Regions from separate parts of the Marinobacter sp. ST-43 genome, predicted to be linked through region 4. Evidence: predicted binding sites of a transcription regulator. Region 4 holds the regulator's gene; each other region holds the start of a gene.

Region 1 (8,089 bases), on a different contig from region 4:
CTGGGAGATTGTGTACGGGCTGGATCCATCCAATGCCGCCGATTCAAAATCCGATACCGACAATGATCTGCTTACCGCCATGGATGAGTTCTGGGCCAGGACCAATCCCGGCACCGAAGATACTGATAACGACGGGATTCCGGATGGGTACGAATACGCCTATGGCACGGACCCCACCAACCCGGGCGATGCCAATGTAGATCTTGACGGTGATGGCTACACCATCCTGCAAGAGTACCAGGCCGGCACCAATCCCACCGATGCCAGCGACTTCCCTGCCCCCCAGGAAGTGTATGCAACCGGATTCGTCGGCCAATACTTCACAGGCACCGAGTTTGACAGCTTCGTTTACAGTCAGCGGGATGCGACCGTCGACTTCAACTGGAATAGTGGAAGCCCGGCAGCGGAGCTTCCAAAGGACCGGTTCAGCGTGCGTTGGCAGGGATGGTTCACACCCCCCCACAATGAAGGAACCCGGGACTACACCTTCACCACCACCACGGATGATGGTGTTCGGCTTTTCCTCAACGGGTCTACCGTCATTGATCAGTGGAAGAACCAATCCCCCACCAGCTACAACGCCACCGCGAGTCTCGAAGCAGGGACCCCCGTTGCCATCACCATGGAGTACTTTGAGTTCGGCTGGGGTGCCACCGCACAACTGGCGATTACCGACGCCGCCACTGGAGATGCCATATCCACGACCAACACCGTCCAGCATCTGGCATTGGACAGCGAGTTCGCCGAAAGCACCTTGAACGACGGCATCGACGATCTTTACAAACTTCGCTACGGACTCCCCCTGATGCAACCATCAGCGAGCCGGGTGCTTAACGATAGCGGCGTGACGGTTCTTGAGGCTTATCAATCGGGCCTGCACCCGTACACGCTCGAAACCGTATCGGAGCCAGAATCACCGGTCACCAGCCAGCCCGGTGGTACCGGCGATGCCAGCGGCAGTGTGACACTATCGTGGACGCCTCCGGGCACCAGGGTAGACGGCAGCAGCATTTCGCTGAGCGAAATTGACCGTTACCGGATCAACTACGGACAGGATGCTGCAAACCTGACTCAAACTCTGGAGGTGCCGGCAGGCACAACCTCAACCACGGTTACCGGCCTGGCGCCCGGCACCTGGTACTTTACGATTCAGGTAATTGATATCAATGGATTGAGTAGTGAACCGTCCGATCCGGTAGAGCATCAGGTTAACTAAGTGAGCATTCTGGTTGTCGAGTTATTTTACAACCAAACAGCAGCGGCCAGAAAAGTTCATTAATATTCAATGACTTAAATTTTGGCACGAAGCCTGCTTATTAGAGGATGACGTAACGCAAAGACCACTCACTGGAGGAGTGACTCAAATGAAAAAATTGACTCAAGGCTTGGCAATGGCTGCAGCCGTCGGTTTTGCGGGAGTAGCTCAGGCTGCCTATATCGATTCTGTTGCCAATGCAAACGCACCTGGCGCTGTAGCTGAGCAAAGTGTTCCGGGAGACAACGATTACGCCACTCGCGTAGGTGGTACCTGGACAGCGGATGCACCTCTGTACAACGTGGGTGATACCGTATTGTTCGGCCACAACCTGAAATCCACCAGCTCCGATCCGTTCAAGCTGACCTTCACCTACCTGGGTAAAGAAGCGAACGACAACAACCAGTTTTACTGGGGTAACACTCTGGTATTCGATACCAACAGCAATCCTGATGACCAGTTCAGCGCCGTATTCTACGGTGGTCTTGACGCCCTGCTGAACTTCAAGTTCATCAACGGCAGCGGAGTTACCATCAACAACGATGGCGCCAACGGCAGTCAGTTCAACAACATCGCCAAACCGAACTCCAGCACCAACTTCAACCTCTTCTATGTTGAAGAAGATTACTTCGTAATCAGCCTGGACGATGGCTATGTTGGCGATGACAACCATGACGATATGGTGATCGCAGTTCGTGCCACCAAGGTTCCCGAGCCTGGCACGCTGGCACTGCTTGGCCTTGGTCTCGCTGGCATTGCCGTCCGGATGAAAGGCCGTAAAAAAGCCTGACATCGAGTTCTATGCTACGCTTTAAAAGCCCTGCACTTGCAGGGCTTTTTCATTTCAGGTCAGGTTCATGGATGTACTGATTGTTTATGCCAATAGCGGCAGAGGGCTGCAAAAAGATGCCAGGATACTGGAAGCAGCCCTACAGCAGCTTGGGCACCAGGCCAGGCAGGTTCAACTGCCCCCTACTCCCGTATGGCGTTCCCGCCTTTCAGCCTATCGATTCAAGGCATTAGAACGATTTTGCCCCGGATTTCTCAGCAAACTCTTCTATCGCAGTCAGATCGGCTTGCTCAGGCTACTACGTCCGGTTCAACAGGCAGATCTCGTCATTCACCTCGAGAATATCTGGATATCTCAATTGGCTGCTGGCCGACACCACTGGCTCATCCCTAACCAGGAATGGTTCATTGAGTCGAGAGGTCCCTACCTCAGCTTTACCAACCGTATACTCTGCAAAACACACCACGCGGTATCAATTTTTTCCGCCTTACATGCAGACACCCAATATCTGGGATTTACCGGCGGTGAAGTTAGCGCCCGGACCAGCTCAGAGAGGAAAGACTACCGTTTGGCTTTGCATGTAGCCGGCAACAGTCAGTTCAAGGGCACGCAGCGTGTTATGGCATGTTGGCAGAGGCACCCTGAATGGCCAGAACTGGTCGTTGTCTCCCAGCATCTGGACACCACCCCCGCCGCCAATATCAGGGTAGAGAAAAATCTCACGAACAATGAACTGAACACACTCTGGACCCAGGCCGGTTTCGCGGTACTACCTTCTGAGGTGGAGGGTTATGGCCAGGTACTGGCAGAGGCCATGGCTTACGGCTGTATTACAATAACAACTGATGCACCGCCCATGAACGAGCTGGTTGGGAAGGACAGAGGCTTTCTGGCACATGTGGAAAGAAACCTGACGTTTCGCCTGGGCACCCGTTACCTTGTCTCAGAGCAAGCTCTGGAGCGGAGCATTCAAGCTGCGATAGACCAGCCACCGGCCACGCTGGCCCAGATGTCCAGGCTGGCAATCGAATGGTATTCAACAAATCACGAACAGTTTCTGTCCCGATTAGAGAGCCAACTCAACGATCTGATCGCACCACCTCTTGATCAATCTGCTCAAGAATCACCGGAAAGGTAGACTCGATAAACTCAGCAAGCGTTGCAGCCACCTCACAGCCATCGCACGCCACTGCAGAGATGAGTAAAGAGGCATCATCACGGCCACTGAAGAACCCACCCACTTGAGCAAGCTTCGCGCGCCACTGATCGGTTTCCCACTGCCCCTGAACAAAGTAGCTATACCCCAGATGCACACGTTGTCCGGAAACACGATGTTTCAGGGTGACTCCCTGCACCGGGATATTCAGGCTGTTTTCAACATCAAAGAAGCCTTCCGGAATCCAGAAATCACGGTCATAAAGGCGGTTGCTGTACTGGATGAGTTCCGCACGATGCCTCTGATAGTCATAGGTAAACGCGCCGAGATAGTAGGTTGTGCCCAAACCTTGCCCTGCGCGGGCCTGCAAACGGTCAAACAGGGTCTGCGCATACACTCTGTCTGGATTGAGAACGTTGGGGCGCCACCCCTCCAGTGCAGATCCGAAGACCGGGGAATACCTTTCACTTAAATCAATGGCGTACCCCTCGGGTTCAGAAGCAATGTTGCCTCGCTTGTCCGGCAAAGCAACCCAGGTAACCAGCCCCAACAGCGCGACAACCGTTACAGCAACGGTAGCTTTACCTGCGGGTTTAGCGTGATCTTGCTTCTCGTCATTATCCTGGCTGGCAACAACCTGGTCGTCCCGTTTCTCAAGCTGACGAGCCAGAAAATAAAGGGGAACAAGCGTGCCCGCAAACACCCACCAGCCAAAGTTTTCATGATCCTCGATCAGGCCGGACTGCATGTTCGTTTCATACCCCATGTAGATGATGACGAACACCCGGATCCAGTTGGCAAGTAGAGCGAATGCCACCCCCAAACAGAATAACGTGATGCGGGATCGTAACCTCGACAGGTATAACTCGCCATAAATCAGAACCAGCGCCTGCCCCACCAGCAGATACCGGAGTCCAGAGCATCCATGAGCAACTTCAAAGGTTCCGACACCGATGAGGTAAACGAAAACGCCCTCCACCTCAAAATCAATATCGAAAAAACCCAACAGGAACTTATTAACGGAAACGGTAATTACCTGTAGCGCCCAGGCCAGGAAATCCCACACAGGAATGGTCAGAAACAGCAAACCCAGCGGCACAATGAACCAGCGAGCCTGGCGCCACCCCATCAGCGTCGCGCAGGCAGCAAACAAAAGAGGCACCAACGCCAATTGCTGAAGCGCCTGAAGACGAATCAACCCCCCTACCCAATAGGCAAGCAGACACGCTATCAAAGGAAGAACCCAAACCGGGGCGAAGCCCGGGGCCACCGGATTGGCCTTCGCCTTTCGCCAGATCAGATACAGCGACACGCCGGCTAACAAAAGACCATGGGAGTATGATTCGTCCCACTTTACCCATCGCGTCACGATTCCTTCCAGAGTAGGAAAAGTAACGAATGCCAGCACACATAAGACAAGCAGGAACGGCCACAGGCGACTCATCAGGCTGATAGACGGCATCCTTTCCATATTCATGACAACACCCGCTCAGAGACGAAAGAAACGATTAATTGAGGACACTAAACGGGGCGGCATACACCCCCTTGCCCCATAAGCCATTTTAAGAATGGGAGAACGAACATACTCAACGGTGGTAAACAACACCTGCTCCCCTCTGAAGTGCTGTTTGTAGAACTTATTTTTCCCGGACCCGGCCAGCAAGTCGTAACTGACAATGCTCGAATCCTGAAAGGATCGCTCAATGGCATAACCCAGATGGAGCGTGCCCAAGGACAATTTGTTGTGGAAATCCTGCATGAACCCCGCTTGCACGTTGTATACCCGATTGCCGGCGCGGACATCATAAAGTACAGACACAATCTGATTATCGGCTCTCAGTACCGACATTCTCGCGGATTGGCTTCCAGAGAGCCGGTTCAGAAGTGCCTCATGGAAGCGAACGGCATTGTCGTCAAAGCAGGGCTTTCCCCAGCGCTCGCAATGAAAACGATTGAGTAATGCCAGAAACGTCTCCGGGGTTTGCCATTCCTCGAAGGAACCATTCAAAGTACCTTCAAACAACTCTCGCCGATTATAGGCTTTCAGACGAGTATTCTTTCCAAGCCTTGATAACCAGTCCGTAAACTGCCCCTGAGTTGGAATCACCACACCTTCCGACTCGCTCCGAACTACCCGGGAGAGAGCCAGCGTGTGGCTCAGGCCAGATTCGATCATACGCATTGATCTCGCGGAGGCATCCGCAATGATCATCTCATCCCACCGGACCTCAGCGAGATAACCCCCGAGCACCTGCAGGATGGCCTGTTGCTCACGCCGATCCACAATGACACCCACGTATTCCGTACGCACCGTAGGCCCCAACTTCCAGGCATTACCTACCACATGCAGCCTTCGAACTTTCCAGCCCAGCGGCGTACTGACGGCACTCAGGTAAAGCGGAGCCAGGCCAACCAGCGTATCACCCGGGGCGTATACGCCCAGCAGCAACAGATCGAGATTCAGTCTATCGCCCCAGGTTTCCCACCAAGACGCCTGCCAGGCCCAGCTCATGAACAGCGGGTCGGCATTACTCTGCTCCAGCAGATGGTCCCAGCTTTCCTGCAGCCCGAAAAACTCTTTCTCAGACAAGCGACGAACGGTATAAGTCACATTCGCCTCCCTCGGCTGAAAGTTAGCACCATTTTTACAGCGAACCGCCAGGGGCCCATCCAGAACGGGTCCTTCGACAATGACCGAAGCAAAGAACGAATGGCCTGGCGACGCTGACCAGACGAGTACTCATATCGCCCTTTCCGAATAAAAAAATAACTTAACCCCCGGCGGGCCTCACCCCGGGTAACTGCTGAAGGAAAGGCTTTCAGAAAACTCTGGACCAGCTGTTCGTTCGCTCGAAACCGGCTTTCTTTGTCAGAGGAGATCTGGTTTTCCATAACCCGGTAATACCCAAGCACCACTGGAACATATAGAAACTGATAGCGGGTAGAAAAACGCAACCAGAGCCCGTAGTCCTCCGCCAACCGATCGGCGCTGTCAAAGCCCCCCATTTCGTCAAAGCAGCGCTTGCGGGTCATAGTTGTGTTCATGCTCACGAAATTATCCCGGAGCAACTGCGGCGTGATACGGCCGGAATAACGGGCCATACGATTCACACCATGTTCATGCCCTTCCCCGTCTATGGTTATGAAATCACCATAGACGATATCCACCTCGGGATGCTCCTCAAAGGCCTTCAGACTGATTTCCAGCTTCGTTCTGACCCAGGCATTATCGGAGTCGAGAAAGCAGATGAACTGGCCACGCGCCTCGGCAATTCCGCGATTCCGAGCCACACTCTGCCCCTGGTTTTCCTGCTGGAACAGACGAACGCGTTCATCCTTCAGGTAAGGTTCAAGCAGTTCCACCGTATTATCTGTTGAACCGTCATCGACGATCAGAAATTCAAAGTTTCCGTACGTCTGCCCCATCACACTCTCAACCGCCTGCAGAATAAAGTCTGCACGGTTATAGGTAGGAGTGATAATAGTGATCAAAGGGTCTTTAGCCGACATCCGTTATCGTCCTTGTTGATACGTTCTTCATTCCACGCTTCCCGGGCAGACTGCAGCAGTTCGCCATCAGAATCCCCCCCCATAATGAACCAGCCGCTGGTGCAATCTCCGCTTGCCGAAACTCGCTGTGGTGATTCCCACACAAAAAATCGGGGTTGCTCACGGCCTTGATAGAACCCGTGCGCTTTCATGACCTGCTTCAGCTCCAAATCGGACGTCATGGCAGAATAAGAGGCTGCATTCGGCCATTGCCGCAGCATTGCCTCTACAACCGCCGACTTCAGCGCTGCTGAAGCTGCTGGCCCGATGTAATCGACCAGCCGAACCTGTCGGTCATCCGCACGGACAACCCCCAGAGCTTTGAGGGAATCATTCTCGTCCCGTACTTCCAGAAATGAATACTGTGCAAACGGATGCCGCTGATAGCGCCAGTCAAGGTAAGGCCAGTCTCTCACAACAACCTTGTCGTAGCCTTGCGCAACTGCCGCCCACAACTCATCAATCTGTTCTCTGGGTGGCAATTGCTGCAGGAGAGACGCACGCATGTGTCGGCTCTGCACTGGGCGATTAACCAGTCGAGTGCAAAATTGCAGTAGCATCAAAGCCCAGTCACGAGCGCTCCGAGGCTGACGGATTTTACGAAGAAAATGCACCTGGTCGCTGGCACGCCAACCCATCCGCTGCAATACAATGGCGGCGACCGGGCTGATGCCAAACGACATAAGAATAGGAGAGCGTTGTGCCAACTCTACTTTGATCAGCCGGCCTACGCCCTTTCCTCGCTGGCGCTCAGACACCTTGAAGTCGCAGCTCCACATGGCCTGTGTTGGCCGGCCATTCCATAGAATACTTACCGGCACCACCCCGTTGAAGCCGACAACCGAACCGTTCTCCTCCGCCACCACCGGAGCAAAGCCACGATCACGCGCACCAGGATTCTCCTGGAACTGATAACTCCAGATATCACGTTTGAACGCCACATCAGCAAACAGGTTCAGCACCTGCTCCCGATGGCGTTGATCATCATAGGGTTTGATTTCAGCCACCCGTGCGCTCCAGCCATGCCAGAAACATCAGAATGCCCCATAGCTCTGCAGAGTAATCCTCCCGCCCTTTGAGGTGCTCCTGCCAATAGGCATTCACAACTGAGCGGTCCAGATAGTCCTGCTTGTCAAAGACAGACGGTTGCAGCAGCGCCTCCGCCCAAGGGCGCAGTGGGCCCCGTAACCATTGCCCCACGGGCACCGCAAACCCCTGCTTGGGCCTGTCCACCAAGGCCTTTGGCACGTGGCGGTACAAAACGCTACGCAGCACCTGCTTGCCAACACCGCCATTAAGGTTATAGCTCAACGGTAACGACAGCGCGAAGGAAACCACC
Region 2 (8,089 bases), on a different contig from region 4:
GAGCAGCAATGCGCCGATCAGAGCGAAACTGATGGTGTAAGCCATGGGCGAAAACAGCTTGCCCTCGACGCCCTGCAGCGTAAATAGCGGCAGAAAAACGATAATAATGATGCCGATGGCAAAGACGATCGGACGAGCCACTTCCCGTGCGGATTCACCAACAAGCCTGAGCACGCTGATTTTCTCGTCCGATCGCTCTTCAATATGTCGGAAGATGTTCTCTATCATCACCACAGCGCCGTCCACCATCATGCCGATGCCGATAGCCAGCCCGCCCAGACTCATCAGGTTGGCCGACAGGCCCGACATGCGCATAGCAATGAACGCAAAGAGTACAGACAACGGCAACGTCGCCACCACGATCAGTGTGGAACGAATGTTTCCCAGGAACAGATAAAGGAACACCAGCACCAGAACCGAGCCCTCAAGCAACGCTTTCTCGACAGTGCCTATAGCCTTGCCCACCAACTCCGCCTGGGAGTAATACGCTTCGATCTTCAGACCCTCCGGAAGTGACTTGTTCAGGTCGTCGATTTTTGCATTGACGTCCTCAAGCACCTGGCTGGTGTTGGTCCCGATCAACTTCATCACGTAACCGCCAACGGACTCCTCACCCGAGGACACCTCCGCGCCGCGGCGAATTGCCGGTCCAAGGCTAACCTCTGCCACATCCCTGACATAAATAGGAGACTCTCCCTCACTCTTGGACACAATGATGTTCTGGATGTCCTCGATGCCCTCGGTACCTGAATTAACCCAACCGTAGCCGCGAACTATATACTCTTCACCTCCTCGCGTAATGAAAGAGGCGCCGACGTTCCGATTATTCTGGGTGAGGGCGCCGCGAACGTCAGACACTGTCAGGTTCCTTGCCTGAAGCTTCTGCGCATCGATATTGACCTGATACTGTTTTACCTCGCCGCCGATGGACAGCACACCGGTTACACCCGGAACGGTTCTGAGCTGCGGCTTAACAATCCAGTCCTGGATCGTGCGAATTTCCTGCAAGCTGTACTGGCTCTCGTCCTCAGCTTTCAGGGAATACATCAGGATACGTCCCAAGCCCGTGGTGATGGGTCCTAGTTCGGGTTCCCCCATGCCCTCCGGGATCTGGCGCTTGGCTTCTGAAAGCCGTTCGTTTACCAGCCGCCTGGCGAAGTATATATCGGTGCCATCTTCGAAATAGATGGTCACCCGGGAAAGCCCGAAAATCGACGTGCTCTGAACCTTCTGCAACTTGGGGATGCCGTACATGCTGATTTCAATGGGATAGGAAATCAGCGTTTCAATATCCACCGGCGACAGACCAGGACTGGCAGTAAAAACCTGAACCATGGTAGGCGTCGCGTCGGGAAATGCGTCCACCGGCAGTTTTTGAAATGAAAATACCCCGGCAACGATCACGGCGATAGCAAAAACAATCGTCATCAGACGGTTGTTCAGCGCATAATTCACAATTGCGTTAACCATGTTCCCCCCGGGTTTTAGTGTCCGTGAGCGGCGCTACGGCCACTGGCGGTAATGGCCGACATCAGATCAAAAGCGCCTACTGAAACCACTTCCGTGCCCGCGCTGATCCCGGACTTGATCTCAATCAAGCCGTTTGCTTCCTTGCCAAGCGTGACGGGAACAGCCTTGTAAGCCCCTTTCTCATCGCCCGGAACAAACACAACAGATTCACCGCTAATGGTTTGAACCGCATCATCCGGAACCAGCGGCAGTGATGCCTCCGCTTCCGTCATGATTCTGGCGGTGGTATAGGTATTCGGGCGAAGGTCGCCCCTGGGAGACTTCAGTACAACGCGAACGGGGATGGTGCGGGTCTTTCCATCCAGCATGCTCGACACCCAGGATACCTGCCCACTGTGAAACCGGTCAGAACCTGAATCCCTGGAGGCAATCTGAACCTCGTCTCCCGTTGAAATCTGGTCAATATCGGATTCCGACACCTGAAGAATGGCCCACAAAACCGAGGTGTCTGCCACGATGAAAGGCGTATCCGATGGACTTAACGTCTGACCCAGCCGGACAGGCATCTGTTCGACACGCCCCTCAATGGGTGAGCGAAGCGCGTATTGCGCCAGCCCCCCACTGTCACCTGGCGACTCACTACCGTATACCGCCAGTTGTTCCCGCACGGAATCGTACTCCGCTTTTGTGGCAAGGTAGATCGCCTTGGCATCAAGAAATTCTTCCTCGCTGGAAATACCTTGGTCCTGCAATTGTCTTTCGCGATTGTAGTCTGACTCGGCTGCTTCTTTACGGGCCTCCAGCGAGATCAACCGGGAGCGAATCCGGGCCAACTCCACACTGTTCAAGGTTGCCAATAGCTGCCCTTTCTTGACGTAATCCCCCAGGTCAACCACCAACCCCGTCAACTTTCCTTCCAACAGCGGACCAACCTCGGCCACGCGATCCGGCACATACTGAATCTCGGCAGGTGCCGTAACAATTGCGCCAGCGCGCCCCTTGGCAGCCGTCACCGTCTCAATGGACAATAACTCTGTCTGCTCCGGCGTCAGATGGATCTGGCGGGACTGGTTCTCCTCTCCGGCATGCTCGACGCTTTCATCACCGTGTTGGTCACCTCCAGCTTCTCCGGCAGCGTATGCTTGCTGCAGGCTCAGAATGCTGGCAACTATTAAAAATATCTTCAGATTGCGAATCATTCATTCACCCTCGCTATTTAAAGAACGGTCAGTTTTGAATTTCGTACCCTCAGGAACCGGCTGACATCGACAGAGCACCTCCTGTGCTTATCTCCAGCGCCCGGACGGCATCGATATAATCATTCTGCGCCTGAACGTATTCCTGCCTTACCGACAGGAGATTGTCCTGTGCTGCCAGAACATCCGAGGCACCGACCTTGCCCGCCCGAAATGCTTTCTGCATCAGTTGTAATGTTTCCTCTGAACGCTCCAGGATCGACTCGTTCATCTGGCGCAGCCGAACGGCGGTGGATTTATACCGGGCCACAGCCGACACAACCTGACGCTCTGTAGCCAGGCGCAAGGCCTCTGCCTCAAGCTCGGAGGTTTTCAGCCGCGCAGCAGCTTGTCTCTGCTCACCGGAATAATCATGGAAAACGGTCAAAGGCATCGACACCCCTGCACCGAAAAGGTTGGAGCCTTCCTCACGATCATAAAATCCGAAGACTTTCAGATTTGGAATCGTCAGGCTTTTCGCAACTTCAAGGCCAGATTCATCCGCTGCAATTCTGGCGGCCGCCGCTTTCAGGTCCGCTCTCTGACTCTGTGCCATCTCGACAAGCTGGCTGGTCGGAGGCAGGTCTTCGAGCGTCACATCAAGCTCGCCGGTCACCCCAACGGCATCGGAGGGGGACACCCCGAGCACTTCGGTAAGGTCAATTTTTGATTGCTCGAGCTTTTGTTCCGCCGAGGCTTTTTGATTCCGGGCCCTGGCAAGCCCAATGACTGCGGTATTGAGATCAATCCGGGTTTGTTTACCCTGTTTTACGGACATTTCAACCAGGTCTTTGGTGCGTTGCATAAGTTCAACGGCACGGGTTGCGGTTTCCAACTCTTTCTGAGCCAGCAGTATCCGGAAATAGGCGGCCCGCACCCGCGCCTTGGTGGCTACCTTCAGGTATTCAAGCTCCTGTTGCCGGGACGTGAGATTACTCCGGGCACGCGACTGCCCAAGGTCGCCGCGATTACCCATCCAGATCTCCTGAGTAACCCTCACCCCATATTCCAGGGACTCGTCGGCCTGATCCGGGGCCTGACGGGCCCCCAACTCAAACTCTGGATTGCTCGGCGCCCAGCGGCTGGCATGATCAAGCTGTCCCTGCTGTATCGAGACCGCGGCCCGCCTCAAAGCCAATACCGGGCTATTCTCGAAAGCCATCACCATGGCCTGGTTCAGGGAAACAGCCTGGCTGGCTTTGGCCTGCTGATATTCTTTCAGCGACACACTCTCTTTTGCCTGGGCCGACACCATAGGAGAGACGGCCAAGGCTCCCGGAACTATCATCGCGCACAACAACAATCGTTTGTTCATTCAGTATCATCCTGGCTGTTTGACTGAGGTCAGTGAGTCAGCATTTTTGCGTGGGAATCTGGAACGACCTTACAGACAAACCTTTAATACAGTTTGAAATTCAGGCACCGGATAAGAAATGAGCTTTGGCGGCAGGGGGGGGGGCAGAGGTAAGGGCGAGGATGTCGAGTCACCGGGCGTCAAGGCAGGCGCACGATGGTGGGTTCTTGCATGATAAATAAAAACCGGCCCGTCATTTGGGCCGGCTTTTTATTCTGGATCTGAATTGCTTGTGATCACTTGGCCGATCAGAAACTCCTGCTCCAACCCAGCCAGAACTTCGGATCATCCGAGTTGACAGAGCCAAGCGCGTCGGTTGACTCAATGTCCGCGTACTCCACGTTAACACTGAAAGAACCGAAGTTTCCCGCATCCTTTGTAACGTTGGCGGCGACGTGTGAATAACTTGCCTCGCCGACAGAAGCCTTGCCGTCATCAGCGAAGTCGTAATAGCCAAGCGTCACACCGGCACTGTAGCTGTCCTCCAGAGGCACCCCAACAGAGGCGTAGTAATAGGCATCCCCCTGCACGAACACCCCATCACCACTGGTGTCGCTGTTGATCGTGTAGGCCAGGCCTACAGCAGCAATGCCATAGCTGATCTCGCCGTAAAGTTCGCCGAAATCAATGGAGTCCGGCGCGTCAGGATACGCATAATAAATGTACCCAACGTCATAACCCAGTTCTTCCACAGAGCCGGAGAATCCGGCATAAAGATCAAGCTCATAGCTGGTGCCGTCACCAAAATCGACATTGGAACCCCAGCCACCGGCGTAGAAGCCCGACGCATGCTCATAATCCAACCCTCCCTGGACAGCCGCAGCCCCGTCTGTCTGGGTGACGCCCCGGAACAGATAGTTGCTGCTGGCGCTCACATTTGAGCTGACGTCAGCGCTAACAATGGCGGGCGCAGCCTGAAGTGCTGCAAGCAAAGTGATACTGATAAATCCGGATTTGGTGAAAAACTGCTTCTTCATAATGGATACCTTCGGTTGGGTTTCATTGCTCCAAATATGATTTAGCAAAAGTCTTGCCACATCTTATTTATTCTTGTTTATCATTATGATAGAGACAAATCGGCACATTCTGAGCTTGCCCCCGAAAAACGACCGCAACACCTAGCGCCCCAGAACCTGTCACCGGCCCGGACCAGCGCCCTGTTTTGATGCATTCTCTGTAACCATTCTGTAATCTTTGCCAAATAGACTTTAATCGCGCTCCAACACACACAACCAAACCGAAAAAGGTGAGACAGATCATGAGCAAGAAATATTTGGGCTTGGCTTTGGCGATTTCTGCCGCTTCTGCTGCACAGGCCGGAACTGTTACGACCAGCGGCGAAGACCTTGTGATCGATACCGACAGCGGTATCAAAGTGAAAGTGTCGGATAACTCTGCGTCTTTTCAGCTCGGCGGGCGCCTTCAATGGGATTACGACGCCACGCAGTCTGACGACAACGGTGTTGACACTACCGATTTCGATGTGCGCCGGGCACGCCTCTACGCCAAGGGCCACTTTGGCGACTGGGCGTACAAGACCCAGTTCAACGTCGCTGAAAGTGATGGCGCCGACGGCGGTACTGCTGAAGACCTGTACATTCGTTACATGGGATTTGGCTCAGCTGCAACCGTGACTATCGGTAAACAGAAAGAGCCATTCGGCCTGGAAGAATTAACGAGTTCAAAAGACATCTCAGCGCTTGAGCGATCTGCCATGACCGAGCGTTATGCCCCCGGTCGCAGCGGTGGCATCCAGCTCAGCGGCAAGGGCAGCAACTGGACCTACGGTATCGGCTATTTCGAGGCAGACGGCGATGGCAGCGACGACTTCAATAACACGGCAGTAACCGCGCGGGGCACATTTGCACCCGTTCAAACGAATAATGCTGTTGTTCATCTTGGCGCGGGCTATACCACGCGTGATGCCGACACTCAGGCCGATGAGGTCGATACGTTTAATCTGGAGCTCGCCGGCGCTTTCGGGCCCTTCCATGCCCAGGCCGAATATTTCGATTCCGAGGAAGGCCAGGTGGATGTTGATGGCTATTACGTACAGCTTGGCTGGATCATCACCGGCGAAAGCCGTCCTTACAAAGCCGGAGTATTCAAGCGGGTAAAACCGGCATCACCCAAAGGGGCCTGGGAAGTTGTTGCCCGCTTTGAGGATGGTGACGGAAAATACAGTGACGTGGGGTTGGCCACAACTGACGGCGAGCAAACGACACTGGGGCTCAACTATTACGCCAACAATAACGTCCGAGTTGGCGTGAGCTATATGGATGGGGAAGAAGCCAATGGCACTAGTGGAGATGAAGTACGTGCAAGGTTGCAATATGCGTTTTGACCGCATGGCGGGTTCTTGAATAAGCTTACCACTTGATTAGGGCACTGGTACGGGAAACATTGCGATCAAAAAACAATCGGAAAATTCAGTTAGAGTTCAGTTTAGCTTGATATAGTTCTTGCGAGTTAATGAAGTACTCAGGTTTTTAGGGCAGATATTCATCTGCCCATTTTTTTGTCTGCCCCGCTCTGAATAGAGCTCATCTGAAGTTTCTGGGTACATAGCTATCTGGCAATAATCAATTCCTGAAAAAGGGGCGCACCGACGCGCACGTGGAGTCGTCTGGCAGTCTGTCGGGATTAGGTTGTTAGGTCTCTCATAGCCAGAAAACCCCGGCTGGAAACCAGGGCTATGACAGAGAGAGAATGCAAAGGCGAACTCGCCGCCGATCAGTTGGCCTTGGGTTGTTGATCAGAAATTAACGCTGATCCCCAGCGAAGCGGTACGTGGCATGTTTGGCCTGGCGCCATCGGGCAAACGTGAAACAATTTGCTGTTCATCGAACAGGTTGTCCACTTTCAGGAAGACATCGGCACTGGCGGTCAGTGCGTAGCGGCTGATGAAATCGACCAGGAACAGGGACTCGGTCTCGTCCAGTTTCGTGGCGGTGTTGTTGCATCCCGCGCTGACACACATCTCATCGACGTAGGTAGTCACCAGATAGTTGTCCCAGCCGCTCTGGTGCTCCATGCCGACCCGCAGGCTCATCTGGTTTTCCGGAACGTCTTTGAGCTGCTCGCCTTTTTTCAGGCCAGAGGCAGCATTGTCCTTGCTGATTTCCGCCTGGGTAAAGGTGTAGGTAAGGCTGACCGGAAGGTAGAAGTCGCCCGCCTCGGTGCCGGTCTGGAGCTGGAATTCCGCACCGGCAATTTCAGCCTCGCCGGTTATAAAGCTGCCAGAGGTGGCGCCATTGCTGCACGGCGAGCCCACGGAGCAGTTTTCAGCCTTGTTGGAAAAGTCGCTGTAGAAGCCGATCACTTCCGCGAAGAACGCATTGCCAAAGTAGCGGACGCCAGCCTCCCAGTTCTTGCTGGTTTCCGGTTCTTCGTTTGCCCTGGCACCACCCCCGAGAGGGGAGAAACCTCGGTGCACGCCGCCCAGAACCTGCCAGCTTTGGGTCAGGTCGTAGGTAAAGGAAGCGCCGGGCAGGAGTTCAGCGCTGTCATTGGCGCGGGTGCTGTCGATGGTTGTGCGGCCGGGATCCGCGTATTGGGTGCGACTGGTCTGCACATCTTCGTAGCGCAGGGCCAGATTAATGCTGAGCTTGTCCGTCGCCTGCCATTTGTCGAGTGCCCAGAAGCTCAGGGCTTCGCCGGTCTCGAAGCGGTTGTTGCTGCCCGTTGGGGCCACGCTGTTCTGGAACACCAGGGAGCCATTGACCTGGTCGTACACATCCACCGGCTGGAAGCGATCCATTTCATCTTCGTGGGCGCGGGCGCCGAAGTCGAATTCGTGGTTGCCAATGTTTACATCGAAGTTTGTCTGCACGCCCTGGGAGACGTACTCTCTGGCGTTGTTCTTGTAATTCAGGCCGCTGGTGTCAACGGTACCGTCGAGAATACCCTGGGCATTGGCGTCACCGGCGTTTGCCTGGTCGATGATGTTTCCGGCGCCACTGAGCTTGTACCAATTGCGTTTGAAGTCGTTGCGATAGAGGGTTGTGGTGCTGCTTACATTGTCGCTCCA
Region 3 (8,089 bases), on a different contig from region 4:
TGGCGGAGAGGGAGGGATTCGAACCCTCGATACGCTATTAACGTATACACACTTTCCAGGCGTGCGCCTTCAGCCACTCGGCCACCTCTCCAATAAACTGTTTCAAATCAGCGATGTCGTCGCTCATTTGAGGGCGCAAACTTTAATGGTTTTGGCGGCGTTTGGCAACTCCATGTTTTGAATTCATCAAAAAAATTTTCCGAAGGGACTTACGACGGCCTCGGACATAACAAACCCCGGATCCATGACGTATCCTTTCAGGAAACCCGCTCAACACGTCCAGGAGAATGACCATGCTGATGAAAGCTGACCAATCCACCCTGTTGCTCATTGATGTCCAGGAACGGCTGATGCCTGCCATTAGCGAAGGCGATGCGGTTGCTGAGCGTTGCATTACGCTGGCAACCATCGCCGGACTGCTTGGCGTTCCTGCGATTGCAACCGAGCAGCTACCTGAAAAGCTTGGGCCGAATCTTGAAGGCGTTAAGGAGCTCTGCTCCACAACCCTGGCGAAAACCCATTTCGACGCCTGCCCGGACGGGCTCATCGATGAATTGCCAGAAGGCCGGCAACATATTGTCATCGGAGGCTGCGAAACCCACGTATGTATGCTGCAAACCGCCCTGAGCCTCCTGGATGCCGGCTACAAGGTATGGGTGGTGGCCGACGCCACCGGGTCCCGTAGCGAACTCGATCGGGACGTTGCCCTGGATCGACTGCACCAGAGCGGCGCTCGCATTGTTACCACTGAAATGGTGGCTTTCGAGTGGATGGTTCACTGCAAGCACCCACACTTCCGGGACATTCAGGCTCTGATAAAGTGAATGACAGAAGGTAGACACGTTATGCTCAACATGGATTTTTCCCAGCGCGTTGTTATTCGTACCCACGAACAGCGCTGGGTCCCCAGCCCCGCCGCAGGCGTTGAGCGCAAGCCACTGGCCCGAGAGGAAGCCGAGCGGGGCCACGCTACCAGCGTTGTACGCTATAAGCCCGGCTCTTCCTTTTCTACCCACGAACACCCTCTGGGTGAAGAGATTCTGGTGCTTGAAGGCGTTTTTTCCGACGAGACCGGCCACTATCCGGCCGGCACCTACATCCGGAATCCTCCGGGCAGCAGTCATGCACCGTTCAGCGAAGAGGGCTGCACCCTGCTGGTCAAACTCCATCAGTTCGACCCGAGAGATACCGCGACGGTCAGAATCGATACCAATTCCGGCCACTGGCTACCCGGCATTGGCGGCTTACAGGTTATGCCTTTGCACGAATTCGAACACGAACACGTTGCCCTGGTGAAGTGGCCGCCAAACGAAGCGTTTCAGCCGCATCGTCACTTTGGTGGAGAAGAGATCTTTGTGCTGTCGGGCGAATTCCGTGATGAACACGGCCGGTATCCCCCAGGAAGCTGGATTCGCAGCCCGCATATGAGCCAACATCATCCGTTTGTAGAACAGGAGACGGTCATCTGGGTAAAAACCGGCCACTTACCGGTAAACCACTCCCCTGAAACGTAAAAAGGGCCCCAGACGGGGCCCAAGAGCGCGTGCAACGCTGCTTGCTAGCGATCATATTCAGGACGCGTAACGCCCTTGCCACCCAGCGCCACCCAGCATTTCATCGCTGGCCCGCTCGTGGCCATTACCAGTGAGGTGTAATTCACCTGCCGGCACCGCGAAGACGTGATAGGCCTCAGGGCCGAACGGGTCAAGCGCGGTATCAATGTACTGGAACCGATCGGGAACCGGCTCACCCGACATTGCCACCCGGAACTGCCGTTCCACCGTAGGCGTGGTTACATTCAAAGGCTGCTGTACCCAAAGGAAGACCGCTTTGTGCGGCACCAGATACTCGCAGCGCACCACTTCATAACCCTCTCTCAAGGTCAGGGTGGTAGGCTCTTTACCAGGCTCAAGTCTGAACTTGTGAATCGTTTTCATAGCTGCGCTCCTCTGGATACTGCGGAATACGATTCCATAATGGAGCAGTGCAGGCTTCGATAAAATAAGTTTTATTAAGCAGAAAACATCGTATTTTTCGATGCTTTAACAGCTTGAAGCCTAGCGCTCAAAGATCCCCTGACGAGCCTCGCAGATTGCCCTTACCCCCTCATGGGCCAGCTTTCGGCTTCGGGAGACCGCAAACAGCTGATCCGTCACCTCATCGAGCGAAGCAATCAGAGCCACCTGATACTGACGGCACACTTCATCCTGAATCATCGTAGGCGCCGCGAACACACCAAGTCCCTCCCGACCAAACACCTTGATAAGGGCGCTGTCATCGACTCGGGCAACCAGGTTCATTCGGACATTATTGAGATTGAACCAGTGCATCAGTTTCTCGAAATACGGCGCATCGGTAGCGTTCGCCAGTAACGGCTGGTGATTGAGCGAGTGAGGAAAGCCGGTTTTGAGCTTCTCCGCCAGTTCGGGTGCAGCAAACAGACTGATGGTAGACCGGGATAGCGGATGAACCGCGAAACGCTCGGGAGATTCTGCCTGGGGCATTCTATCGGTCAGTACCACGTCCAGCTCCTTCCGCTTGAGGCTGAGAAGAAGGTCTTCCGTCCGGCCGGTCCGGCATTCCAGTTGCACGGGCCGGTTCAGCTTCATCGCCGGGTGAAGGAGGTAATAGGCGATCAGTTTGTGGATAGACGCCGATATGCCTGCAGACAAGGAAAGCGGCCGATGTTCAGGCCCCGCCCTCAGGGTTTCAGACAACTGACCGGTCAGCTCGAAGATCTCATCGGCATAACTGCGAACCATATGGCCGAGTTCTGTGAGTACCAGTTGCCGGCGCTCGCGGCTGAATAACCGGCCGCCCACTGCTCCCTCAAAGGTCGCAAGCTGGCCGCTGAGGGTCTGGGGAGCCAGGTCGAGTACCTCGCTGGCTCGGGCAATAGAGCCTTCGCAGCTAATAACCCAGAAATAATAGAGATGTCGGAGGTTCAGATTCTCCACATCGGTCCCCTACTCCGCATTGAACAGTTCCCGGCTATTTTTTGCGATAGATGATGCCAGGGTGACACTGGACCATTTCGTAGAGATTGGGAAGCCCGTTCAAAGACTCAGAAGCACCAAGAATCAGATAGCCTCCGGGGTTCAGAGCACCATGCAGCCGGGTAAGAATGTCCTTTTTCAGCTCCGCTGAGAAATAGATCAGCACATTCCGGCACATGATGATGTCGAACTTGCCAAGCATGTATCGATCCAGCAGGTTCAATTCCTTGAATTCCACCATGGACTTGATTTGCGGTCGAATCTGCCAACCACCGTTGGCCGAGGGGGTAAAAAAGTGCTTTTGACGCTCCGGGGACAGCCCGCGGCCAATGGCGATCATTTCATACTCGCCTCTGCGGGCAACCTCCAGCACGCTTTTGGAAATGTCCGTTGCCGTGATTTTTACATCCCGCAGCTTACCCGGCCGGGAGCGGCGGAATTCGTCAATCACCATGGCTACGGAGTATGGCTCCTGGCCAGTAGAACAGGCGGAAGACCAGATTCTTAACGGCTGAAGTGAACTGCGCTCGGCAAACTCTGGCAAGAGCTTTTCCTGCAGAATCCGGAACGGATGGTTGTCCCTGAACCAAAGTGTCTCGTTGGTCGTCATCGCGTCGATGACCACCTCGCGCAAGCCTGCCCTTCCAGGCCTCTTTAATCGTTCCAGAAGCTCTCCAAGGGAATTCAGGCTGTTTTCTTCGAGAATGCGCCGAAGCCTGCTCTTTACAAGATACTGTTTGTTATCACCCAGCAGGATGCCGCACGCATCCTGCAGGAACTTTTTAAAGGCTTCGTATTCCTGGGGCGTTATGTCCGCTTTCATTGGATCTCTTCGTGGGTGAAACCATCAGCCGAGCATCAGTGCTGATCAATAATTTCCATTACTCGCTCGGCCAGCTCATCCGGGCTGAATTTCGCCATGAAATCGTCTGCGCCCACCTTCTGCACCATCGCCCGGTTGAAGACACCGCTCAGCGAGGTGTGCAGCATTACATACATTTCTTTCAGAGCCGCATCTTCTTTGATTCTGGTAACCAGGGTGTAGCCGTCCATTTCCGGCATCTCAACGTCAGAGATAATCAGAGACAGGTGATCATTTGCGCGCGATCCATCCTGAGTTATCTCTTTGAGATAGTGCAGTGCTTGCTTGCCATCGTTTTTGGTAACCACTTCCATTCCTATAGCGGTCAGGCAACGCTCGATCTGCCGACGAGCCACCGAAGAGTCATCCACCACCAGCACAGGCAAGTGGCCCGGCACACGTTCGGCACTCCTGGCAACCAACTCCTCCGTAACATCTTCCCTGAGCGGAGAAACTTCTGCAAGAATCTTTTCTACATCTATGATTTCTACCAGCTTATCATCAATCTTCGTCACCGCTGTCAGGTAGACATCCTTCCCTGCGCCCTTCGGCGGAGGCAAGATATCTTCCCAGTTCATATTCATAATCCGGTCTACGCCCGTTACCAGAAAGCCCTGGGTTTTACGGTTGTACTCGGTGATGATCACGAAACTGGTAGACAACTGCTCTTGCGGAATACCCGGCAGACCGATCGACATACTCAAATCAATAATGGGAATGGTCTCACCACGAATGTGGGAGACGCCTCTGACGACGCTCCGGCTATTGGGAATCGACGACAGTTTCGGGCACTGAAGAACTTCCTTAATCTTGAATACGTTGATGCCGTACAACTGCCGCCCCCGCAAACGGAACAGCAATAGCTCAAGCCGGTTCTGACCGACTAGCTGGGTGCGCTGGTTAACGCTGTCTAATACCCCTGCCATGATGCTTTACTCCTGGCGTGCCTATACCGGCATCAATATTGCTTTGACCTTTGCAAGGTGTTTTCAGGCCTGTCCAAGACAAATCTTTGACGCCTGCAAACCTGTTAAGGGTTAACGGCCCGACAACCCGAATCCTTAACGTGTTTCGACAAAATCCACAGATACAGACAGCATAGGACAAACCGGTGCGTATGCGAATCATCTTTTTGGCTGCATTGTGTCTATCACTGAGCCCAATCACTCTGTCTTCAGAGAGAACCAGTGCTGAAGCCATCCGTGACGCTGCCCAGACGTTCCTGGCAGAGTGGTCCAGAACCCTTGCTGCCGATGGCTACACGAGCCGCTACGAAGTTGGCGCTATCGACAGCCGCATCGCCCTTGCTGCCTGCAACCAGGGGCTGAACGCCGAGTTTGCGGGCGATCCGCTACAGACCACCAGCCCGTCGGTCCTGGTTTCCTGCAGTGGTGAGCGACCCTGGAGAATGTACGTTACCACCAGCGTCGAGGTTCATGGCCCCGCCCTGATAGCAGCCCGTCCCCTGGCGCGCGGAGAGCGCCTGACGCCGGATCTGGTCACCGTAAATTCGGTGCAGATCAATGCCAGTCGTCGCGGCGTACTCACCCGCAAAGAGTCCGTTTCAGGCATGATGATGCGCCGCCCGGTGAACGCCGGCACGGTAATGACCCCGGATCTCCTTGAAGCTCCCAACGCGATTGAGCGGGGTGACCATGTTATTATCACCGCGCGCTCAGGCTCATTTTCGGTATCATCTCGCGGTAAGGCACTGGCGAGCGCGGGCGTTGGAGAACAGGTACTGGTGGAAAATCTCCGCTCGTCCCGGACAGTCAAAGCTCGTGCCGTTGGACCCGGGCGGGTCGAAATTCCGATGTAAGGCGGCAAACAGCAAGAGCGGCAAATGTTTTCCGTTTTGTAACTAAAGTATGGCGCGGATTTGCCGTTAAGCAGATATAAACCCGAATACGCCACTTTCGTGTGGCCCCAGGCAAGCAGGTATTGATATGTCAGTTGACTTAAATGGAATTGGCCCCGGCCAGGTCAACACCACGCGCACGACGGCCGACAAAGCCTCAGGCAATCAAACGTCACAGGCGCCCACAGGCGAGCAAGCCAAGGCCCAGAGCCCCGCTGCCCGTGGCGAAAACGTGAATCTGAGCAATCAGGCGAAAAACCTGAAGCAACTTGAGCAGAAGCTGGGGGACTACCCCGAAATGGACGATGACCGCATCGAACAGATTCGTTCTGCTCTTGAGAACGGCACCTACAAGGTAGATGCCCAGAAACTGGCCCAGAAAATGCTTGAGATGGATAAAAGCATTTTCGGGTGAGTAAAGCATGACTGCACATGAACAGTTGAAAGCGATTCTTCAGGAAGATATCCGCCAGCTTGAGTTGCTGGCGGAAGTACTCCACCAGGAAAAATCCGTGCTCTCCTCTGCGGATATCCAACCCCTCCAGGAAATGACCAGCCGGAAAAAACAGATTCTTGAAGGCATACGCGACCGCGCCAAAAAGAAGATTCACCTGCTGGTGAATATGGGCTACAAGCCCAATGCCGGAGAGCCATCACGCTTCATTCGCGCCGCTGGTATGGATGAGCTGTACCAACTCTGGAAAGAAGCCGACACCCGTTTGCGCGAATGCCAGGCCGTGAATCAGAACAACGGCCGAATTCTTGGCCACCTGCAAAAGCGCCTGTCACGCCTTACCGACATCTTCCGAGGTGCTTCCGCCCAGCAGAAGCTCTATGGTGCCAAAGGCCAGCAGACCAACGTCTCAAGCACCAATATTCTGGCCAGCGCCTGATACACCCATCGCTCACAGACAACGAAATGCCCGGAGATCTTCCGGGCATTTTTCGTTTCAGGGCAAGGTCTTCAACGCGTATAGATGGTCATCTGGGAATCCGGGTGAAAGCGGATATCGCGAATGCTGACATTGCCCATGGGTGGAGTCTGGCCGCCCATCACGCGAATATTATCCATCCGGATTTCCTCGATACGCTCGGGAAATGCCAGCCTCAGGCCTCCGTCTTCCTGTAGCGAGTAGCGAGGCTCTGAGTCCCGGTAATGCACACCCGTAATTGTAAGCTCGGAATCCAGAAAGCTGAGCACCGGCACGAATACATTTGCCGCCAGTCTGATCCCTTCCACCACATCGACATCGGGAGATTCTCCTGAGAGATCGTCCCGGGCGCTGGCGGGCATGGAAGACACGGCCTCCAGGCGCTCCATCAGGCCAATACCGCTTTGTGCAGACACCCCTGACATTTCCTCTTCCGAGAGGGGTGTGAGTCCGCTCCGCTCGTAGAGTTCGCCCGCTCCGGCGCCTATCTGCGCTGCATTGGTGTTGCTAGACGCCAGTGACACCAAGGGCTGAAATGGCAAGGTGACCATGGTGACAAGCGCTGCTGCATTGCGGTAACGCGACTGATGCTTGAGTACGCGGTGGAGTTCCCTCTCTGAGATCCAGCCGGCAGCAATTAACACCTCACCGAGGCGCTGCCCGGTCTCCCGTTGAGCCCGAAGCCCCTCTTCCAGCTGACCCTCAGACAGGTAGCCACGATTGATCAAAAGCCGGCCAAGCCGGGATTTCTCTTCAAAACCCTGACGGATTCTCACCAGATTCCTCCTGCAGTATCAGTGATCACCGTACAACCCGGCCCGGTATTCAACAGTCAAGTGAAGCGTAGCCCACAACCTCTGAGCGTGCTGTTCTGATTTACCCTTAATGGCGTAATGATCTGTTAAGATCTGCACAAACTACGTAATAACCGGATTATCTCAGTATTCTGGTCACCACCTGTAACAGAGAGCTGCCTTGAAATGACAAATCCCGTAAAACTCGTCCCGATTGTGATGTCTGTCCTGTTTGCCTTCGTTGCCACTCTGCTGACCACCTCACCAGCCGTGGCGCAAAACGAGGAACCGGCACTTCCTGAGGTCCGTTTTGTCACGACAGAGGGCTCTTTCGTGCTTCAGCTTCGGCCCGATGTTGCGCCCAAAACCGTGGAAAACTTTCTGGCTTACGTAAACAGCGGTTTTTACGATGGCACCATCTTTCACCGAGTGATTCCCGGCTTCATGGTTCAGGCCGGCGGATTCGATGAGAACCTGGGGCGTAAACAGACCCGAGCTCCCATCGTGAACGAAGCTACCCGCACTCTGCCCAATCTCCGAGGCACCATCGCCATGGCCCGAACCAATGCACCGGATTCTGCCACCAGCCAGTTTTTCATCAATGTGGCCAACAATGATTTCCTGAACGCCGGAGTTCGGGGCCCGGG
Region 4 (8,089 bases):
GGCAGAACAGTAGCCGGCGAAGAACCTATGGCCACAGCCTGATCTGCGATCCCTGGGGTAAGATCGTCAGTGAGTTCGACGAAGGTCCGGGCATGGCTTGCGCCAATCTGGACCTGGAGCAACTGCATCAGTTGCGAAGCCGTATGCCCGTGTGGGAGCACCGGCGGCTCTGATTACTGCTCGGCGTCGTCGATCCATTCCCGCAGAGCCCGGAACAGCTTTCGGGCCTGGCCGGTATTCTTGCCTTTTTCGACTTCCTTGCGGGCATTGCGCACCAGATTGCGCAGGTGCTGTACATCGGCCGAAGGGCAGTAATCAATAAACTCTCCTACCACCTTGTCACCTTCGGAAATCATCCGGTCGCGCCAGCGCTCGGCCAGATGGTGTCGGCGGGTATGCTCTTCGCTGCCAGCGTGGAAGGCGTCGATGGCACGGCCAATAGCTTCGGGGTCGTCCTCCTGGCGCAACACCTTACCAATGTACTGCAAGTGTCGCCGGCGGGCCTCACGCTGGGGAATCCGGCGTGATTCAATGATCGCCGCTTTCAGGGTCTCGCTGATGCTCAGGGTGGCCAGCTGTTCGTCGTTCAGGTCCAGCATGCGTTTGCCCAGATCCTGAAGCGCGTGCATTTCGCGCTTCAGCTGCGATTTGCTGGGGCCAAGGTCGTCCTGGAATTCGTCGTCAAATTGGTCAGTCATGGTAGGTCACAGGTTGCTCAGGCATAGAAAATGGTGGCCAGTCCCAGGAAGGCCATGAAGCCGACAACGTCGGTTACGGTGGTGAGTATCACACTGCCGGCCAGGGCCGGGTCAATGTTCCGGGATTTCAGGAACAGCGGCAAGACGGTGCCCACCAGCGCCGCCGCCACCAGGTTAATAACCAGTGCCGCCGCGATGATGGCACCAATCAGCCAGTCCTGGAACCAGACCACCGCGGCGGTGGCAACCACCACCGCCCACAGCAGGCCGTTCAGTACCCCGGACAGAAACTCACGGTTCAGCAGCCAGCCCACGTTGGCACCGCTGATCTGGCCAACGGCCATGCCCCGGATCACCAGGGTCAGAGTCTGGCTACCGGCAATGCCGCCCATGCTGGCCACAATTGGCATCAGTACGGCCAGTGCAACGACTTTGGCAATAGTGTCTTCAAACAGTCCAATCACGGCCGATGCGGTAAAGGCCGTGATCAGATTGATGCCCAGCCAGACCGCGCGCCGGCGGGTGGTCTTCATCACCGGGGCAAAGGTGTCCTCGTCTTCATCCAGACCAGCCATACTCATCAGGGAATGGTCTGCGTCCTCACGGATAACGTCGACCACGTCATCGATGGTGATCCGGCCCAGCAGCTTGTTGGTCTCATCCACCACAGGGGCAGAAATCAGGTCGTAGCGTTCGAACAGAGTGGCGACCTTGGTGTCGGACAGGGACACGGGAATGGGTTCAATGTCCGTGTCCATCACTTCCCGAACGGTAGCCGCGGGATTGGATACCAGCATCCGGGTAATGGGCAGCATGCCGATAAACTCGTCCCGACGGCTGACCACAATCAGGCTGTCGGTCATCGGGGGCAGGCTGCGGTGACGGCGCAGGTAGCGCAACACAACGTCGATGCTGATGTCCGGCCGTACCGTGATGGTATCGGTGTTCATCAGGCCGCCGGCAGTGTCCTCCGGGTAAGCGAGGACTTCCTCGACCCGCTGACGGTCTTGCTCGTCCATGGTGTCCAGGACTTCCTGGATCACCGTGTCCGGCAATTGCTGAAGCAAGTCGGCCAGGTCATCCGACTCGAAATCTTCCAGAATGTCCGCCAGCTCCTGCGCGTTCAGCTGGCTCAGGAAGTAGCTACGAATATCGTCGCCAAGGTACTGGAGGACTTCCCCTTCCAGCTGCTTGTCGACCAGGTTCCAGAGCAGGGCCCGTTGGCGTGGTGGCGAGGATTCCAGAAGGTGAGCAATATCGCTGGGGCTCAGACCGCCATTCAGAATGCGGGCCACCTGCTTGAGGGCACCACTGTCCAGCGCTTCACTGAGTGAGCGAAGGCGTTGGCGGGCCTGGCTTTTTTCCAGAATGTCGGTCATTGAACCACCTGCGATCAGAAAACCTTTGCATTATAGCGGAGTTAGGTGGCACACGTGAGAAAGGATTGTAGGTGAATGACGAAACCGGAGGTTATTCCCCTTCACCAAAATAATCGTTGATCAGGGCAGCCAGCGCGTCGATGGCATCCTGTTCGTCCGGGCCATCGGCAACCAGTTCCACTTCGGTGCCCTGGCTGGCGGCCAGCATCATCACCTGCATGATGTTCTTGGCGTCTACGTCCCGGCCTTTGCCGCGGATTCGCACCTTGCTGTCAAAGTCTGATGCGGTGGCCACAAGCTTCGCCGTGGCCCGCGCATGCAGGCCGAGTTTGTTGATGATGGTGATGGGGCGGCAAATCATAGGCGCTCAGATTTCTCCCCGGGCTTGAAGGTGTGGCAGTTCGGTGTGGCGCACCTGCACATTGCGGTAATTGTCGCGGAAATAGCGTCCGAGCTGCTCACACACATAAACGGAGCGGTGCTGGCCACCGGTGCAACCGATGGAAATGGTCATGTAGCTACGATTGCTGTCGGCAAACGAGGGCAGCCAGGTATTCAGGAAGCCCGTGACGTCATCCACCATCTGACGTGTCAGCGGTTCCCGTTCAAGAAATTCGATGACCGGCTGATCAACGCCGGTGTGCTTGCGCAGGCTGGTGTCCCAGTATGGATTGGGCAGGCAGCGGACGTCGAAGACGTAGTCTGAATCCACCGGCACGCCATGTTTGAAGCCAAAGGACTGGAACAGCAGTGCCAGTTCCTGATCCTTGCGGCCGGCCACGCGCTGCTTGATCATGTCGCGTAGCTCATACATGGAGAGCCCGGTCGTGTTGACGTAAAGATCGGCCAGCTTTGACAGGGGTTCCAGTAATTGCTTTTCGTTGGTGATTGCCTCCCGCAGAGACGTCTTGTCATCGCTCAGCGGATGCTTGCGGCGGGTTGCGTGAAAGCGCTGCAGCAGTGACTGCTCGTCGGCATCCAGGAAAATGATTTCAAGCTCGACACCGGTCTGCTTCAGTTGCTGGTAGATGGTTTCAAAATTGGCCAGCTCGGCAGAAAGATTACGGGCATCAATACTGACGGCCATTTTCTTCAGCCGGCCCGGTGCTTCCTGGGTGGCCGCCTCCCGGGTCAGCGGGAACAGCAAACCAATGGGCAGGTTGTCGATGCAGTAGAATCCCAGGTCTTCCAGCACATGCAGAGCCGTACTCTTGCCGGAACCGGATCGGCCACTGACGATAATCAGCTTCATGGGACTGTTTCTCCTTCAATCTGCCTGGCAGCCTGTCCAGATATCAGGCTGATCTCAGTGATTACTCTCCGCCATACGCTGGTAAAGGCTCGCGGCATCTTCACACTGGCGCAGCCGGGCGCAGAAGGTGCTGTCATTGAAGCGCTCCGCCAGCTGGCTCAGTAACTCCAGGTGTTCACTGGTGGCTTCTTTGGGGACGATCAGTGCAAACACCAGATCTACCGGCTGGTTATCGATAGCATCAAAGTCTACCGGCTCCTCCAGAGTCATCAGCACGCCGATGACCCGGTCCAGGCCTTCCAGTCGGCAGTGGGGGATGGCAATACCCTCGCCGATACCGGTGCTACCCAGCCGTTCGCGGGAGACCAGATTGTTGAAGATCTGGGTGTCGCTGAGGATTTCATCCTGAAAGTGAATCCGTTCAGCGATGAACTCCAGCACACGTTTCTTGCTTGAGGCCGGCACCTTACACAGGGTCAGTTCAGGGGCAAGAATATTGTCGATGGTCAGGGATGGCTCGCTCATGGATCGACTGCATGTCCGTAAAAAAAAGGCTGCGGCCGGTTAGCCCCGCCGCAGCTCGTTTCATGAAACACCCGGTAAGGTTCGCGCTTCAGCGACCGCCGTTACCGTGCATCCGGTCTACGTTCTTTTCCTTGTGCTTGAGGATCTGACGGTCCAGCTTGTCGACCAGAGCGTCGATTGCGGCGTACATGTCCTCATTTTCTGCCTTTGCGTGAATCTCACCACCAATCACGTGCAGCGTGGCTTCCGCCATCTGGCGCACCTTCTCGACCTCCAGTGTGACCTGGCAGTTACTGATGTGGTCGAAGTGACGCTCCAGCTTCTCGAACTTGGTGTTGACGTAATCCTTCAGAGCGGGAGTCAGTTCTACGTGATGGCCTGAAATGTTGAGTTGCATAGGCGTCTCCTGTTGTCATACTGCCGGCGTGCTTGCCGGCTTGCGTGCCAGTGCATCTTGCACCGGCGAAAGTTTAAACCAGGCGTTTTCGTTCGTTCGAGGGAGGAATATGCATGGCCTCCCGGTATTTGGCCACGGTACGCCGCGCCACGTTGATTCCCTGTTCCCCTAGCATGGCTGCAATTTTGCTATCGCTCAATGGCTTTTTCGGGGTTTCCTCGGCAATCAGCTTCTTGATCATCGCCCGGATGGCTGTAGACGAGCATTCGCCGCCCTCGGCGGTGCTGACGTGGCTGGAGAAAAAGTACTTCAGCTCAAAAATACCGCGGGGCGTGTGCATGTACTTCTGGGTGGTAACCCGGGAAATCGTGGACTCGTGCATTTCCACCGCCTGGGCAATGTCAGACAGGATCAGAGGCTTCATGGCTTCTTCGCCCTGATCGAGGAACCCTTGCTGGTGTTCAACGATGCGGGTGGCCACTTTCAGCAGGGTTTCATTCCGGCTTTGCAGGCTCTTGATAAACCATTTCGCTTCTTGCAGCTGGTCGCGCAGGTAGGTGTTATCGGCACTGCTGTCAGCCCGGCGGATCAGTGACGCGTAGCTGGCATTCACCCGGATACGCGGAGCGATTTCCGGGTTGAGTTCAACCCGCCAGCGGCCTTCGTGTTTGCGTACGATGACGTCCGGGATAACGTAATCCGGTTCGGCCCGGTCCACGACATCGCCAGGGCGAGGGTTCAGGCTGGTGATCAGGGCCAGTACCTGTTTCAGCTGGTCTTCCTTGAGCCGGCTGCGGCGCAACAGCTGTGCGTAGTCCCGGTTGCCAAGCAGATGCAGGAACTGGGTAACCACCAGTCTCGCCTGGCGCAGCCAGGGGGTATCCGGTGGCAGCTGGTTGAGCTGAATCAGCAGGCATTCCTGGAGATCCCGAGCGAACACGCCGGGCGGGTCGAAGTGTTGCAGGCGGTGGAGTACCGCTTCCACTTCGTCCAGTTCCAGCGGATCTTCTTCGGATTCGTCCAGCAGCCCTGCGTGAATGTCCTCGATGTCAGACGTCAGGTAGCCGCGCTCATCCACGGCATCCAGCAGCGCGTGGGCAATGGCCTGATCCCGCTCGCTCAGGGGCGTCAGGTTCAGCTGCCACTCGAGGTGATCCTGCAGGGTTTCGGTGGGCGAATTACGAGTCTCGAAATCCGATTCGTGCTCGTCTTCGCCCTTGCTGGCCGGCGCCGGGGCAGACTGGTAGATGTCATCCCAGGCGGTATCAACCGGCAGATCATCAGGAATGTTGTCCGGAATATCGTTCTCGGACGACCAGTCTGGGCCGTTCTCGGTTTCGTCCCAGTCCGGGCTCGCGTCCTGGTGGCTGTCGTCCTGGGTGGTCTCAGAGCCGGAAGCTTCGCTGTGCTCGTGCTCTTCGCGTTCGTCGCCTTCAGCGTGCTCATCGTCCTCGGAGGTTTCCAGCATGGGGTTTGATTCCAGCGCCTGCTGGATTTCCTGCTGGAGATCGAGGGTAGAAAGCTGCAGCAGGCGTATAGCCTGCTGCAGCTGGGGCGTCATGGTCAGACTCTGGCCCAGCTTAAGCTGTAATGAGGCTTTCATAACCATGGCTCAAGATCCATAACTCGTGGGCATCCCGGTTGTTGCTTTGCCGGCGCACAGGCCGAAAAAAATGTTGTACGCTGGTTACTTGCCATTGTCTGTGAACAGTATAAGCAAGTTTTTTGCCGAGTTTACTTGCTACAGATCATCAAAACAATCAGGCCTCGGATAAACCCTGTTTTATCAGGTCAGAGCCGGAACTCGTCGCCCAGATATACTTCTTTCACCTGCTGGTTTGCCAGAATGGCTTCGGCATTGCCGGAGGCAATGATGTGGCCTCCGGAAACGATGTAGGCATTCTCGCAGATGTCGAGGGTTTCCCGAACGTTGTGGTCGGTGATCAAGACCCCGATGCCCTTGTCCCGAAGGTGCCGGATGATGTGCTTGATGTCACTCACTGAGATGGGGTCTACGCCCGCGAAGGGCTCGTCCAGCAGAATAAAGGCAGGCTCCATGGCCAGCGCCCGGGCGATTTCAACCCTGCGGCGTTCGCCGCCGGATAGTGCCATACCCACGCTGTCCCGGATGTGAGTAATGTGGAACTCTTCCAGCAACTCTTCCAGCTTGGCGTCCCGTTCCGCCCGGCTCATGCCTTTGCGGGTTTCGAGGATGGCCATGATGTTGTCCCGTACGGTCAGTTTGCGGAACACGGAGGCTTCCTGGGGCAGGTAGCCGATGCCCTTGCGGGCGCGGCCATGCATCGGCAGCGGGGTGATGTCCTGGGTGTCGATGGTGATCCGGCCGTGATCCGCAGGCACCAGGCCCACGATCATGTAGAAGCAGGTGGTCTTGCCGGCGCCGTTGGGGCCGAGCAGGCCGACAATCTCGCCGGAGCGAATTTCCAGAGAAACGTCCAGCACCACTTTTTTCTGCTTGTAGCTTTTTGCCAGATTACTGGCCCTGAGAACTGCCATCCGAACCTTTCCCGTCACTGGATTGAGCTGAATTACGAGGCTGAATCACCATTTCCACCCGGCCGGAGCCGCCGTCGGATGGCGTGCCGCCTTCCGCAGTAACAACGCGGCGAACGGTGTCGTAGTGGATGACATCGCCCCGGAATACGTTGCCACCCTGTTCGATGACGGCCTGTCTTTCAAAAATGACCAGGTTTTCATCGCCAGACCAGGTGATGTTCAGGGCCTTGGCATCGGTCATGCCTTCGCCTTCCTGGCCAGGTTGCCGGTAATGGGCGGGGTTGCCGGCGGCTTCAATCCGGCTGACACCTTGTTGGTTCCGGTAAAGTACCACCCGATCCGCTTCCAGCCGGGTTTCGCCCTGGATCAGTTCGACAGCGCCGGTGTAAACGGCCGTACCGGCGCTATCGTCCAGGCGGGCAGAATCGGCACTGACCTTGATGGGGATGTCTGAATCCAGATTGAATGCCGATACAGGGCCGGCCAGCAATGCCATGGCCAGAATCACTGGCCGGCAGAAAGATCGTTTACCTGACGGTTTCATATTGTCCCTCTACCCGGGAGTTGAGTTCGAGAATGCGTTCGTCGATCCAGGCTTTCATGCCGGTGGAGCGGGTGACGCCGAAAGGCTCGGTGATGGACACCGGATGGTCTGTGTAGACGGTGCCGTTGCTGTTGTCCAGGGTCAGTGCCTCGGTTTCGAGAACGGCTTCGCGGCCTTCGGACTGTCGGGTCAACCGGACGTTCCCCGTAAGTTCCAGCTTTTCATTGTTCTGCTGAAGGCTACCTTCATTGGACTCGATGAGCCAAGGTTCGGGGCTGCCCTCACTGAAAAGCCGGGCTCTCGGCGTGTCCAGATGAGCCGTGCCGGTTTCTTCAAACTGTTCAATTCTGGGGCTTGTGAGATCAATCTGGAGGTTGCCTTGCTCATCCCATGCACGGTACTGGCCGCCCACCACAAAGCCGTCGGGTTCTGCGGGCCCCCGCAGGTCGCTGGCGGCATTCCGTGAGCTGACAGGCTCGTCGCTTTGCCACAGCAAAAAAACGGTTGCTGTTACGGTGACGGCCAGGGCCAGGGTTGTAACCCGCCGTTTGCCACGATCGCCGAAAAGCCGCTCGGTGATCATGCTGGCTCGTCCAGATAGGGAGCAAGAGTGGTGTCCAGGTGCCCTTGAGCCCAGAGCAGGAGATCGCAGGCCTCGCGCACAGCGCCCTGTCCACCGTGGCTGCGGGTACAGTAGTCGGCGTGTTGCTGAACCAGCCAGTAGCCGTTGGGTACCGTGATGCCAAGGCCGGCAAAACGCAGCGCGGGCAGGTCGGG

The links. Region 4 encodes sigma-54, which starts transcription at its own class of promoters, with help from an activator protein. Its sites were predicted from a motif close to ANTGGCATNNANNTTGCTNT; they were not measured.
Region 1: a site for sigma-54 is predicted at 1,297-1,316, ahead of QPL98_RS02140 (PEP-CTERM sorting domain-containing protein). Genes of this name have one in related genera too.
Region 2: a site for sigma-54 is predicted at 5,078-5,097, ahead of QPL98_RS17610 (TorF family putative porin). Genes of this name have one in related genera too.
Region 3: a site for sigma-54 is predicted at 4,810-4,829, ahead of flgA (flagellar basal body P-ring formation chaperone FlgA). Genes of this name have one in related genera too.

What each region holds. Positions count from the first base shown of each region.
Region 1 covers NZ_JASSVO010000001.1:444,597-452,685, reverse strand. Annotated here, with positions in the region: gene QPL98_RS02145 (PA14 domain-containing protein) at 1-1,216, shown strand, start outside; gene QPL98_RS02140 (PEP-CTERM sorting domain-containing protein) at 1,365-2,045, shown strand; gene QPL98_RS02135 (glycosyltransferase) at 2,113-3,183, shown strand; gene xrt (exosortase) at 3,125-4,678, opposite strand; gene QPL98_RS02125 (GNAT family N-acetyltransferase) at 4,691-5,812, opposite strand; gene QPL98_RS02120 (glycosyltransferase) at 5,809-6,711, opposite strand; gene QPL98_RS02115 (hypothetical protein) at 6,690-7,757, opposite strand; gene asnB (asparagine synthase (glutamine-hydrolyzing)) at 7,750-8,089, opposite strand, start outside.
Region 2 covers NZ_JASSVO010000023.1:37,790-45,878, forward strand. Annotated here, with positions in the region: gene QPL98_RS17595 (efflux RND transporter permease subunit) at 1-1,470, opposite strand, end outside; gene QPL98_RS17600 (efflux RND transporter periplasmic adaptor subunit) at 1,485-2,669, opposite strand; gene QPL98_RS17605 (TolC family protein) at 2,719-4,020, opposite strand; gene QPL98_RS17610 (TorF family putative porin) at 4,308-5,036, opposite strand; gene QPL98_RS17615 (OprO/OprP family phosphate-selective porin) at 5,318-6,403, shown strand; gene QPL98_RS17620 (TonB-dependent receptor) at 6,815-8,089, opposite strand, start outside.
Region 3 covers NZ_JASSVO010000001.1:773,619-781,707, forward strand. Annotated here, with positions in the region: tRNA gene QPL98_RS03670 (tRNA-Ser) at 1-91, opposite strand; gene QPL98_RS03675 (isochorismatase family protein) at 294-824, shown strand; gene QPL98_RS03680 (cupin domain-containing protein) at 846-1,514, shown strand; gene QPL98_RS03685 (hypothetical protein) at 1,572-1,937, opposite strand; gene QPL98_RS03690 (LysR family transcriptional regulator) at 2,058-2,957, opposite strand; gene QPL98_RS03695 (protein-glutamate O-methyltransferase CheR) at 2,992-3,819, opposite strand; gene QPL98_RS03700 (chemotaxis protein CheV) at 3,855-4,784, opposite strand; gene flgA (flagellar basal body P-ring formation chaperone FlgA) at 4,976-5,677, shown strand; gene flgM (flagellar biosynthesis anti-sigma factor FlgM) at 5,805-6,131, shown strand; gene QPL98_RS03715 (flagella synthesis protein FlgN) at 6,139-6,609, shown strand; gene QPL98_RS03720 (pilus assembly protein PilB) at 6,681-7,424, opposite strand; gene QPL98_RS03725 (peptidylprolyl isomerase) at 7,629-8,089, shown strand, end outside.
Region 4 covers NZ_JASSVO010000002.1:103,822-111,910, reverse strand. Annotated here, with positions in the region: gene QPL98_RS04745 (carbon-nitrogen hydrolase family protein) at 1-173, shown strand, start outside; gene yjgA (ribosome biogenesis factor YjgA) at 174-698, opposite strand; gene mgtE (magnesium transporter) at 716-2,077, opposite strand; gene QPL98_RS04730 (HPr family phosphocarrier protein) at 2,169-2,438, opposite strand; gene rapZ (RNase adapter RapZ) at 2,445-3,329, opposite strand; gene ptsN (PTS IIA-like nitrogen regulatory protein PtsN) at 3,384-3,854, opposite strand; gene hpf (ribosome hibernation promoting factor) at 3,943-4,251, opposite strand; gene QPL98_RS04710 (RNA polymerase factor sigma-54) at 4,325-5,854, opposite strand; gene lptB (LPS export ABC transporter ATP-binding protein) at 6,043-6,768, opposite strand; gene lptA (lipopolysaccharide transport periplasmic protein LptA) at 6,746-7,312, opposite strand; gene lptC (LPS export ABC transporter periplasmic protein LptC) at 7,296-7,895, opposite strand; gene QPL98_RS04690 (HAD family hydrolase) at 7,892-8,089, opposite strand, start outside.